DNA from 2 places in the Rhodopseudomonas sp. NSM genome. Region 1 is predicted to be linked to the other one. Evidence: predicted binding sites of a transcription regulator. Region 1 holds the regulator's gene; the other holds the start of a gene.
The links. Region 1 encodes LexA, which represses DNA repair genes until DNA is damaged. Its sites were predicted from a motif close to TGTTCNNNNTGTGTTCNG; they were not measured.
Positions count from the first base shown of each region.

Region 1 (6,422 bases):
CGGAAACATCGGCCGGCCGTCCTGATCGGTCAGTTCGAGATTGAGACCCGTCGGGGTTTCCTCGAACACCACGTTCTTGGAGATCTCGGCCAATTCCGGCACGTCCTGCAACGCCTGCCGGAGCGACGCCGACGCCAGCGCGAATTCGCGCTCGGCCTTGGCCTGCGACGCCGAGCTGCCCGCGCCGCCGGCCTGATCCAGCGAGGCGTTGTCGGTGCTGGCGACCCTGCCCTGAACCGGCATGCCGTCGGTCTCGACCGTGCCCGAATAGCGCGCCTGGTACTGCACGCCGAAGGCGTCGCGCATCGAGCCGGTGACGATCTGCAGCTTCTTGACGTCCTGGGTCGAGAACGACACCAGCACGACGAAAAAGCTCACCAGCAGGCCCATCAGGTCGGCGAAGGAGACGTACCAGCCATGACCGGTGTGCTCATCGTCGAGCTTCTTCTTGCTGCGGCCCTTCCCGGTCAGCATTGGCAACATTCCGGTGCGGTCAACGTGCCAAGCGGCAGGTCACAGTCAAGGTGCATGATCGGATCGCCGCTGATCGAATCGGACGGCGCGATCATCAGGCACTTCTGGAAAAAGTGGTCGCCGCGCTGCCTGTGCCGTTCTAAACGGCACGCATGAAGAAACGGTTGTCGATCGCAACCAACTAATCCTTAACTCCCCGTCTTCACGTCAAGGTCTCGTTCCGAATCGACCCCACCTCGCCATCGTCGCCCGTTCCTGCTAGGCCGTCTCACATGACAAGCACTCTCACATCCGGCGCCGCCGACGCGCTGCTGTTCGATCTCGGCCGCGTCGTGATCGATTTCGATCTGGCGCGCACGCTCAAAGCCTGGGCGGTCGAACTCGGCAGCGATCCCTCCGCGATGATGGCGATGCTGGCGCGCAACGACACCTTCCATCGCTACGAGACCGGCCACGTCACCGACGCGGAATTCTTCGCCGCGGTGCGCGAGGCGCTGCGGCTCGACCTGTCCGACGATCAATTGCGCGAGGGCTGGAATGCGATCTTCATCGGCGAGATGCCGGGGATCGCGGCGCAACTTGCGCGCGCCGCAAAGCATCTGCCGCTGTATGCGCTGTCCAATACCAACGACGCGCATGTCGCGCATTTCCTGGAGCACTATGCTGAACTGCTGACGCCGTTCCGCGAGCTGTTCCTGTCGTCGCGGATCGGGATGCGCAAGCCGAACGCCGAGGTCTATGATTTCGTAGTGGCGGCGATCGGCGTGAAACCCGAACGCATTGTGTTCTTCGATGATCTGGCCGAAAACATCGCGGCCGCGCGCGAGCGCGGGCTCCGCGCCGTCCATGTCCGATCCAGCGCGGATGTGGCGTTGGCGCTGGATCAACTCGGGCTGTGACGGCCCGCGCACGAGTGCCGACGATTGCCATGACCGCCGCAGCCTCCGACCTGGACTGGGACCACCCGAACCCGTTCACCCTGACGATGGTCCCGGGAGAGGCCGACATCGACGGCCTCAACCACACCAACAATTCGGTCTATGTGCGCTGGTGCGACAGCGTCGGCTGGGCGCATTCCGAAGCGCTCGGTCTCGCGCTCGCCGACTGGCAGCGGATCGACCGCGCCATGGCGATCCGGCGCGGCGAATACGACTACCTTCTGCCGAGTCATCTCGGCGACGAGCTGCTGCTCGGCACCTGGGTCTATGGCAGCGACGGCAAGCTCCTGATGGAGCGCCGCTTCCAGCTGATCCGGCTGCGCGACCGCGCCACCGTCATGCGTGGGCGCTGGCAGCTCGTCTGCATCGAAATGTCGAGCGGCCGCCCCCGCCGCCTGCCGCCGGAATTCGCGCAGGTCTATCTGCCGGTGATGGTGCGACCGAACGACAACGCCGGCGCGGCGACCCCAGGCCCGGCGTAGGTCGCAACTTGCCCTAGGCTCGCCGGATAGCACCGTGATACCGGCGCCCGAATGCGAAGGAAGTCCGGGGCCGGCGCGTACAACCCGTGAGAGCGAACAGCGCGTGCCGCGGACCGGTACGGCCTCGTCAGCAGAGGAGCACAGCCATGTCAGCGACCGCCACCATGTTCGCGCGGCAGTACTTCCACGGGACCCGCGCGGCTCTGGACCCCGGAGACCTGATTGTCGTCGGATACCAGTCCAATTTCACCGACGCTGCGCTGTCCTGGGTGTATTTCGCCGGCACGCTCGACGCCGCGATCTGGGGAGCGGAGCTGGCGGCCGGCGACGGCGCACAGCGAATCTATGTCGTCGAGCCCACCGGCCCGATCGAGGACGATCCCAATCTGACCGACAAGAAGTTCCTGGGAAATCCGACGCTTTCGTATCGCTCGCAGCATCCGCTCCGCATCGTCGCCGAGGTGACGAAGTGGCAGGGCCACTCACCCGAACGCCTGCAGCAGATGAAGGATGGGTTGGCCCGGCTCAGTGCCGAGGGCGCTCGCATTCTCGACTGAAGCCATCGCGACGCGGCGCGTCCGAACCGCCTCGCGCCCGGCTTCAATCCGCCGATCGACCGGTGTGTCTACTGCGCCGGCGGCGTCCGGCAATCCATCGAATACACCAGCTCGCCCTTGGCGGTGCGGCCGATCGGCTGGCACGGCACATAGGCGCGGGCCGCAGCGGGTGCGGAAGCGGCTGACGGCGCCGCTGCAGCGGCAGGCGGGGCCGCTGGGGCCGTTTCCTGCGCGGCCGGAGCGACCGGCGGCGCGACGGGTGCGGCTGGCTGCGCGGCCGGCTCGGGCGCGCTTACGGGCGGCGGCGCGTAATCCGGATTGGCGGACGGCATCCAGCCTTTGCTCCAGTCGTGCCGGATCGCATAGGTCGTGCCGAACGCGATCACGCCGATGACGGCAACGATCCGCAGCAGCCATTTCGCAAAATTGTCGCCCATCTGCGCACTCCCAGCGGTCCGGCGGACAAGAACCTCGCCGCCCCTCCCGTCCTACCTCCCGGGGGCTTCTGCCGACAATTAGGATTTCGTTTGACGCTCGAGCCGCCCCTCCGCGGCGGGACCACCGGGACATCTTGCGCAAGGGTCGCGGGGCACCTAAAGCCGGATCATGACAAACCGCTTTTGCCCTCTCGTGCCGCCTCGATCCGCCCGCCCCGGAGTTGCCCGATGGCGCTGATGCCGGTTGCGGATGCGCTGGCCGCGGTGCTCGACGGCGCCGCCGGGCTGCCCGAGGAGATGGTCGCGCTCGACGACGCGCATGGCCGCGTGCTGGCGCGCAATCTGGCCGCGCTACGCACCCAGCCGCCGCAGCCGATGTCGGCGATGGACGGCTATGCGGTGCGCGCGGCCGATGTCGCGACCGCGCCGGCGCGGCTCACCGTAATCGGCGAGATCGCCGCCGGCCGGCCCGCGGAACAAGCCGTCGGTCCCGGCGAGGCATTGCGGATCTTCACCGGCGGCGTCATCCCCGACGGCGCCGACACCGTGGTGATCCAGGAAGACACCGTGCGCGACGGCGATCAGGTGACCATCACCGAGGCCGCCCGCCACGGCCGCCACATCCGCCCCGCCGGGATCGACTTCACCGAGGGCGAGGTGCTGCTGCGCGCGAGCCATCGGCTCAGCGACCGCGACCTCGCGCTCGCCGCCGGTATGAACCACCCCATGCTGCCGGTGCATCGCCGGCCGCGCGTGGCCATGCTCGCCACCGGCGATGAGCTGGTGATGCCGGGAGCGGCACTCGGCCCCGGCCAGATCGTCTATTCCAACGGCTACGCGCTGCGGGCGCTGGCGTGCAGCGAAGGCGCCGAGGTGATCGACCTCGGCATTGCCGCCGACACCGTCGAGGCGACCCGCGCGGCGATCACGCGCGCGCGCGACCTCGGCGCCGATGTTCTGGTGACGACCGGCGGCGCGTCGGCCGGCGATCATGATCTGGTCAAGTCGTCGCTTGAGGCCGAAGGCACCTCGATCGCGTTCTGGAAGATCGCGATGCGGCCGGGCAAGCCGATGATGCACGGCCGGCTCGGCCCGATGCGGGTGATCGGCCTGCCCGGCAATCCGGTGTCGTCCTATGTCTGCGCATTCCTGTTCATGGTGCCACTGATCCGGGTGCTGTCGGGGCGGGGCGAATCGATGCACCGCCGCCTCCCCGCCGTGCTCGGCGCCGACCTCACCGCCAACGACCAGCGCGAAGACTATCTGCGCGCCCACCTGGCGCTGCGCGACGACGGGCAATGGCTGGCGACGCCGGTCGACCGCCAGGATTCGTCGCTGCTGGCGCGGCTGTCCGCGGCACAGGCGCTGATCGTCCGCCCGCCCTTCGCGGCGGCGGCCGCGACGGGATCGAGCTGTCACATCCTTAAGCTTCCGGAATAGCGATCCGCAAATTTGTTGACCTGAAATTAAGAGGTTGCGGAACACATACTGAACATATAGTGTCCGTTCATGATTTGTTTCGAGTAGTTGCGCCTCGCCTGTTCATATTCAGGGCGCGATGAACGGACCGCACGACGACACGGCGATCGTCGCCAGATCTGGGGAATGGTCGATATGCTGACGCGCAAACAATTCGAGCTGCTGAAATTCATCAACGAGCGGCTGAAGGAAGCCGGTGTTCCCCCCTCGTTCGACGAGATGAAGGACGCGCTCGACCTGCGCTCCAAATCGGGAATTCACCGCCTGATCACGGCGCTGGAGGAACGCGGTTTCATCCGCCGCCTGCCGAACCGCGCCCGCGCCATCGAGGTGATCAAGCTGCCTGATCTCGGCGGCAATAGCGGCGGCGGCCGCCGCGGCTTCACCCCCAGCGTGATCGAAGGCAATCTCGGCAAGGTTCGACCGCCGAGCGCGCAGCACGCCGACGACGATTCCGATCGCAACGTCGCGGTTCCGGTGATGGGCAGGATCGCAGCCGGCACGCCGATCGAGGCGCTGCAGACCCGCAGTCACACCATCAGCGTGCCGCCGGACATGCTCGGCTCCGGCGAGCATTACGCGCTTGAAGTGCGCGGCGATTCGATGATGGATGCCGGCATCCTCGACGGCGACATGGCGCTGATCCAGCGCAACGAGAGCGCCGACACCGGCGACATCGTGGTGGCGCTGATCGACGAGGAAGAAGCGACGCTGAAGCGCTTCCGCCGCCGCGGCGCATCGATCGCGCTGGAACCGGCCAATTCGGCCTACGAGGTCCGCATCCTGCCGCCGAACCGCGTACGGATTCAGGGCAAGCTGATCGGGCTGTACCGCAAGTACTGAGCTAAACGCCCCGCGCGGAGATGGGTCGCGGGCTCAGTCCTCGTCGTGCTGATCAGGTGCCGCCGAAGTGGCGTCGACCGGGGCGGAGCGCGGCACTGTCCGCTGCATCGGGGCGTTTCCGAGGCCCCCCTCCGGCGCGTCGGCGGGCGCCGGGGACCACGGCCGGTCGAGCCCTTTCGGCCGCACCGCGACGGTCACGAATCCGCCGTCCCCGCCCTCGTTTCGTCGCAACGCCAGAGCGCCGCTGCGCGCGAGCATATCGGCGCTGATCAGACGCGCCGCGCAATCGGGCGGCGGCTGCGCCAGCGCGATCACCAACGTCGCCCGCGCGCAATCGTCGGCCACACCATCGGCCCGGAACGACAGCGCCACCAGCCCGCCATCGGCCAGCGCGCCGACGCAGCCGTCGGCGTCGCACGAAACGCCGTCACGCAATGACGCTGAGTCGGCCGCGCGCGGATCCGCATCGGCCGCGAGCCACTGCCGGATCCTGAAATTGTCGCCACCGCTCTGCATCACCCGCAGCCTTCCATCGGGCCCGCGCAGCGCGACCTGCCTTCCGTCGCCGGCGATCAGAATCTCGGGCTGCGGCGTCAGCAGCGCCCAGCCGGTCGAAAGCGTCAGCAGCGCCAGCCCGCCATGGCGCAGCGGCGTGCGCAGCAGGCCGAGCAGGACGATGCCGAGCGACGCGAGTAACAACGGCCCGCTCCCGAACGCCGGGATCCTGCCGATCGCGCCCGGCAGCGCCGCGACCCACAGCGACACCACGATCATCCAGTCGATGCCGATCTCCATGATCCGCCAGAACACCCCGTCGAGTCCGAACGGCATCGCGGCGAGGCCGAGCAGGCCTGCGGGCATCACCATCGCCGACACCACCGGCATCGCCAGCAGATTGGCGATCACCCCATAAGGCGTGACGCGATGGAAGTGATAGGCCGCATAGGGCATGGTCGCGAGCCCCGCGACCAGCGACGCCAGCGCCAGCATCGCGATCTCGCGCCCGCCCCACAGCGCCGCGCGCGCGGTCGCCGAACTGTCCGCGGTCGCGAACAGCGCCGGCATGCCGAGCTGAACCAGTGCGACCAGCCCCAGCGTCGCCGCGAACGACATCTGGAAGCTCGGATGCACCAGCGATTCCGGCGCGATCAGCAGCACCACCAAAGCGGCGATCGCCAGCGTGCGAAACGTGATGGCACGGCGATCGACCAT
Region 1 covers NZ_JBQTCH010000002.1:64,849-71,270, reverse strand. Annotated here, with positions in the region: gene ACTZWT_RS04555 (OmpA/MotB family protein) at 1-474, opposite strand, end outside; gene ACTZWT_RS04550 (HAD family hydrolase) at 747-1,373, shown strand; gene ACTZWT_RS04545 (acyl-CoA thioesterase) at 1,403-1,894, shown strand; gene arr (NAD(+)--rifampin ADP-ribosyltransferase) at 2,041-2,451, shown strand; gene ACTZWT_RS04535 (hypothetical protein) at 2,520-2,888, opposite strand; gene ACTZWT_RS04530 (molybdopterin molybdotransferase MoeA) at 3,117-4,328, shown strand; gene lexA (transcriptional repressor LexA) at 4,503-5,210, shown strand; gene ACTZWT_RS04520 (ComEC/Rec2 family competence protein) at 5,244-6,422, opposite strand, start outside.

Region 2 (6,422 bases), on a different contig from region 1:
TGATCTCCGGCGTGCTCGGCGAGATCGACGATCGCTGGACCGAAATCTTCAAGGCCAGCGGCCAGACCTATGTCGGGCCGAAGATCGTGCTGTTCCGCAACTCGACGAATGGCGGCCGCTGCGGCATGGCGCAATCCGCGATGGGGCCGTTCTACTGTCCGCCCGACAAGCAGATCTTCATCGACACCAATTTCTTCAAGCAGGTCGAGACCCGCTTCAGGGGCTGCTCCGGCAGCGCCTGCCGGTTCACCGCGGCCTACATCATCGCCCACGAGGCGGGTCATCACGTCCAGAACCTGCTCGGCATCCTGCCGCGCGTGACGCGGCTGCAGCAGCAGGCGGGCTCGCGCGCCGAATCCAACGCGCTGCAGGTGCGCGTCGAATTGCAGGCCGATTGTCTGTCCGGCGTCTGGGTCAACCGGGAAGAAAAGAAGCGGCCGAATTTCCTGGAGCCCGGCGATATCGACGCGGCGCTGACCACGGCGAGCGCGATCGGCGACGACACGCTGCAACGCAACGCCGGCCGCGACGTGGTGCCGGATTCCTTCACCCACGGCTCGGCCGCGCAGCGCAAGCGCTGGTTCATGACCGGCTATCAGCAGGGCACGATCCAGTCCTGCAACACCTTCGCGGCGGAAAGGCTGTAAGAGATGCTGAGACGCGCACAGCGTCATCCTGAGGTGCGCGCCCGACGGGCGCGCCTCGAAGGATGGAAAGCGCGCACAGCATCATCCTTCGAGGCTCGCTTCGCTCGCACCTCAGGATGACGGCCGTAGTGTTGAGATGCAATTAGGATCGACAATGGCCTCCTCCGAACAGCCGAAGACTTTCATTCCTCTCAACATCGCGGTGCTGACCGTGTCCGACACCCGCGCGCTCGACGACGACAAGTCCGGAGCGACGCTGGCGGACCGGCTGACCACGGCGGGGCACCGTCTCGCGGCGCGCGAGATCGTGAAGGACGACGTCGAGGCGATTCGCGCGGTGGTGCGGCGCTGGATCGCCGATGCGGGCATCGACGCGATCATCACCACGGGCGGCACCGGCTTCACCGGCCGCGACGTGACACCCGAGGCGATCGAGCCGCTGTTCGAGAAGCGCATGGACGGCTTCTCGACGGTGTTTCACATCATGAGCTACGGCAAGATCGGCACCTCGACGATCCAGAGCCGCGCAACCGCCGGCGTTGCGGGCGCGACCTATATTTTCTGCCTGCCCGGCTCGCCCGGCGCCTGCCGCGACGGCTGGGACGGCATCCTCGCCGCCCAGCTCGATTACCGCACCCGGCCGTGCAATTTCGTCGAGATCATGCCCCGCCTCGACGAGCATCTGCGCCGCGACAAGGCCTGACCTCACCGCATCCGTGGTGAGCGGCTCCGTGGCTTGACAGTCCCGCCTGCTCACGAAACCATCCGTCCAAACGACAGCCGCGATCACGCGGCGACGAGGGAGGATGCCGTGGGAGAAATCGTTTCGCTGCAGCAACTGGCCGCGCAGGTTCGCGACGGCATGACGGTCGCGCTGGGCTCCGACAATGCCGGCGCCGCGATGGCCGCCACGGCGGCGATTCTCGCCCACCGCCCGAAAAATCTCCACCTCGTGTGCGTCCCGATCAGCGGCATGCAGGCCGACATGCTGATCGGCGAGGGGCTGGTCGGCACGCTCGAGACCAGTGCGGTGACGCTCGGCGAGGCCGGCGGCGCGCCGCGATTCGCCGACGGCATCCGCAACGGCGCGTTCAGGATGATGGACGCGACCTGCCCGGCGATTCTCGCCGGCCTCGTCGCCGGCCAGAAGGGCGTGCCGTTCATGCCGATCCGCGGCATCATCGGCAGCGACCTGCTGGCCTCGCGGCCGGACTGGACCATCATCGACAATCCGTTCGACGCGAACGACCCGATCGTCGTGGTGTCGGCGATCCGGCCCGACATCGCGCTGTTTCACGCCCCCGAGGCCGATCGCTTCGGCAATGTCCGGATCGGACGGCAGGCCGAGCTCGCGGCGATGGCCTATGCGGCGAAGACCACGCTGGTGACGGTCGAACGCATCGTCGAGACCTCGCTGCTCGCCGACGAACGCTCGGCCGCCGGTGTGTTGCCGGCGCTGTATGTCGGCGCGATCGCCGAGGCGAAGCACGGCGCCTGGCCGCTCGGGCTGGCCGGTGAATACGCCACCGACAGCGCCGAAGTCGCGCGCTATGCCAAGATGGCGCGCTCGGCCGACGGCTTCGCGGCCTACATGAAGGGCTTCGCGCAAGCGTTCGAGGCGGTGGCATGAGCGCGATGCCCGCGACGTCGCGCGAAATCCTGATCGCCACCATCGCCGACCTGCTCGACGGCGTTCGCACCGTCGCGGTCGGCGCGTCGTCGCCGATGCCGGCGGCCGGCGCGATGCTGCTGCGCGCCCGCAACGAACAGCGCGGCCGCGAGCGCGTGCGGGTGATCGTGCTGGGCTCGCGCCAGCACAATTTCTTCACCAACGGCTCGTTCGAACTGTTCGACGCCACCGCGCAGGGCCGGATCGACGCGTTCTTTCTCGGCGGCGGCCAGATCGACGGGCAGGCCAATATCAATCTGGTCGGCACCGGCGACTATCCGGCGAGCACCGTGCGCTGGCCGGGCTCGTTCGGCTCCGCCTTCATGTACTATCTGGTCCCGCGGGTGATCCTGTTTCGCGAGGAGCACTCGCCGCGGGTGCTGGTCGACAAGGTCGATTTCGTCAGCGCGCCGGGATCGAGCGACGGCATTCATCGCAGCGGCGGGCCGCACGCGTTGCTGACTGGCCTCGCGCTGTTCGACTTCGACAAGCAGAAGAAGCGCTTCCGGTTGCGCAGCGTGCATCGCGGCGGCTCGGCTTCGGATGTCCGCGCCAACACCGGCTTCGACTACGATGCGCCGGACGAGGTGCCGTTCACGCCGGAGCCGGATGCGGAAACGCTTTCGCTGCTGCGCGGCCGGGTCACCACCGAACTCGCCGAGTGCTATCCGCAATTCGTCGAGACGATGGTGGCCGATCGCGCCGCGTGAGGCTGCCGCTCAGAAGCGGCGCCGGCCGAGCGCCGCGCGCAGCCAGCAGACCAATGCGCGCATGGCCGCATAAATAGCGGCGCGCTGCAGCGCCCGTCCACGCCGGGCGTGGAACGCGATCAGCTCGGAGGTGACCTGCCGCGACTGGTCGCGACGCGGCGCCATTACAGCGTCAGCTCCCAGGTCTCGCCGATCAGGTCGGGGCCGAAGCTGCGATGCGGCTCGGTCGCGACCAGCACGAAGCCGGCGTCCTGATAGATTTTTCGCGCCGCGCCGAGGATGCTCTGGGTCCACAGCGTCACTTTGCGATAGCCGCATTGCCGGGCGAAGCCGATCGCCTCCTGCACCATCCGCTGTCCGAGCCGATGGCCGCGCGCCTGCGGCGTCACCAGCAGCAGCCGCAGCTTGGCGACCTCGTCGCTGGCCTGCACCAGAAACAGCGAGCCGGCCTGAGCGCCGTCGAGTTCGGCGATCCAGCAGCGCTCGCGCCTGGGATCGTGCGCGGCGAGAAACTTGCCGGCGATCTCGGCGACCAGCGCCTCGAACGAGGCGTCGAAACCGTATTCGGCGGCATAGAACGCGCCGTGGCTCTGCACCACCCAGCCGATGTCGCCGGGCTGCGGGCCGCGCAGGATCGGGCCCTGCGACGGGGCCGCGCGGAGCAATCGCTCGATGGTCTCCATCGACGCCACCAGCCGCGACCGCTCGGACGGCTGCAGGCCCGCGAGCATCGCCGCGATCTCCTGCTGCGAGCGCTGCTCGAGCCGGCCGTAGGTGGTGCGGCCTTTCGCTGTCAGGCCGATCCGCGACTGCCGCCGGTCGTCCGGCGACGGCTTGCGGCTGATCAGGCCCTGCTCATCGAAGCTCTGGAGAATCCGGCTGAGATAGCCGGCGTCGATGCCCAGCTCGGCGCCGATCTCCTTGGCGAGGGGGGCGTCGCGATGCGCCAGCTCGTACAGCACCCGGGCTTCGGTGAGCGAAAAAGGCGTATTCAGCAGGTGCTGCTCGAGCACGCCGAGCCGGCGGGTGTAGAAGCGGTTGAAGCCGCGGACGCGGGCGACCTGATCGGGCGGGACGGGGTTCGACATGGCAACTCCTCAATGGTTGCCATTGTCAAATATATGGTTGCTTTTGGCAAGTATTTTTCCGGCCCACGGCCGCACTCGTCCGTCTGCCGCGACGCGCGGAGCGTCTCCGCGATCTGTCGCGAGGGCGGGGATGGGGCGGGAAGGGAGATTGTCGGTCGAGGAGCGGCGCCGCGCTCAGACCAGCACGATTTGGCTGCGCAGCAGCGTGCGCGACGAGCGGCCGAGCTGCCGCAGCAGCCGCGCTTCGGAGCGCTCCGGGTCGTGGCCGCCGAGCTGGTCGTAGTGATCGCGGGCGATCAGCAGGCCCTGATCGGCCCGCGGCCCCGCGATCTGCCGGCGCAGGGCTTTGAACGTCTCGCGCCAGCTCGGCTCCGCATAAGGTGAGCGCGCATAGCGAAAGATCCCCGCGCGCGGCCGGCCGCTGAGCGAGACGCCCTGGATGAACTGCGAGGTCTCCTCGATCCAGCCGGAATCCAGCACCGCGCCGGCGTGCAGGAACATCAGCCATGGCGACCGCGATTGCTGCGCGCCCGCTGCCAGCGCCGCGGCGCGGCTGCCCTGCACGGCGAGGAAGCCGCAACCGGCGACGTCGGCGACGCGCTCGATCACGCCGTCATCCTTGCGATCGACCAGCAGGACCTCGCGAATCACGCCGGCGGCCGCGCCAGGCACGAGCGCGGCCAAGGTGGCGACCGCGGTCCGTTCAACTCCGTCGGTAGGAATGATGACGCTCAGCATGTCCGCCGAATGACCTGGTTACGACCATTTGATGCACGCTTAGCACCTCGCGGCGCCGAAATCAGCCCGGAATTGCAGTCCGGGCCGAACCCAAGCGATGTGGTTGATCGACCCGGCGGCGCTGTGGATGCGACGATTATGTTCTTGATTTGTTCTATTTACGCGCTATCTTCGAACCATGAGCAGAGCATCCAATGCCCTCAAGCGCCCGCCGGTCACGGCGCCCTCCGAGCCGGTGGGCGCGCCTTCTCCCTTTCCTGCGATCGAAGTTGCTATCGATAAGCAACGTCGCCGCGGCCGTGGCGCGCAATCCAACGCTTCGGGTCGGTTCGAGGCCGAGGCGCGGGTCGCGTTCGACGACGGCTGGCAGAGCCTCGACGAGCTGCCGCCGTTCAAGACCACGGTGGCGCTCGACACCGCGCGAAAGGTGATCACCCGCAACGATTCGCCGGATATCGGCTTCGACCGTTCGATCAATCCGTATCGCGGCTGCGAGCACGGCTGCGTCTACTGTTTCGCGCGGCCGACCCATGCCTATCTGGGCCTGTCGCCGGGGCTGGACTTCGAGGCCCGGCTGTTCGCCAAGCCGGACGCGCCGGCGCTGCTGGAGAAGGAACTCGCCGCCGCCGATTACGAGCCGAAGATGATCGCGATCGGCACCAATACCGATCCGTACCAGCCGATCGAGCGCGAGCACAAGATCATGCGCGGCGTGCTCGAAGTGCTGGAAAAGACCGGCCATCCGGTCGGGATCGTCACCAAATCGGCGCTGGTGACGCGCGACATCGATATCCTGGCGCGGATGGCGAAGCGCCAGCTCGCCAAGGTGGCGCTGTCGGTGACGTCGCTCGACCCGAAACTGTCGCGCACCATGGAGCCGCGCGCTTCGACGCCGGAAAAGCGGCTGGAGGCGTTGAAGCGGCTGTCGGAGGCCGGGATTCCGACCACCGTGATGGTGGCGCCGGTGATCCCGGCGCTCAACGACGTCGAGATCGAGCGCATCCTCGACGCCGCCGCCCATGCCGGTGTCAAGGAGGCGAGCTACGTAATGCTGCGGCTGCCGCTCGAGGTCCGCGACCTGTTCCGCGAATGGCTGATGGCGAACTATCCGGACCGCTACCGCCACGTCTTCACGCTGATCCGCGATATGCGCGGCGGCCGCGACTACGACTCGCAATGGGGCACGCGGATGAAAGGCACCGGCCCGATCGCCTGGATGATCGGTCGCCGCTTCGAGACCGCCTGCGCGCGACTCGGCCTCAACAAGCGCCGCTCGAAATTGACGACGGATCATTTCGCAAAGCCGGAGCGGGCGGGGCAGCAGTTGAGTTTGTTCTAGCGGGGCTTCCACTCGCGGGATTGATGGGGAAGGGCGGCGAGTTCCGGCGGCGGCGATGTCGCTTGAATAGCGGGCATGGCGCGGAATTTCCGGTTGCGCGTGCCGGTGCCTGCCCGCAGCATCGCCGCATGATTCGGAATTCCACGAAGCCTGCCAAGGCCGCGCCCGGCAAGGCGAAGACGACGGCCAAGGCGGCGAAGCCGGCCGCGACGTCAATCAAAGCCACCGGAA
Region 2 covers NZ_JBQTCH010000007.1:89,968-96,389, reverse strand. Annotated here, with positions in the region: gene ypfJ (KPN_02809 family neutral zinc metallopeptidase) at 1-647, shown strand, start outside; gene moaB (molybdenum cofactor biosynthesis protein B) at 802-1,350, shown strand; gene ACTZWT_RS18145 (CoA transferase subunit A) at 1,459-2,277, shown strand; gene ACTZWT_RS18140 (CoA-transferase) at 2,274-3,026, shown strand; gene ACTZWT_RS18135 (hypothetical protein) at 3,036-3,191, opposite strand; gene ACTZWT_RS18130 (bifunctional helix-turn-helix transcriptional regulator/GNAT family N-acetyltransferase) at 3,191-4,114, opposite strand; gene ACTZWT_RS18125 (glycosyl transferase) at 4,289-4,852, opposite strand; gene ACTZWT_RS18120 (PA0069 family radical SAM protein) at 5,031-6,191, shown strand; gene ACTZWT_RS18115 (ribonuclease HII) at 6,320-6,422, shown strand, end outside.
Region 2: the regulator LexA is predicted to act here: its motif matches at 4,992-5,009, upstream of ACTZWT_RS18120 (PA0069 family radical SAM protein).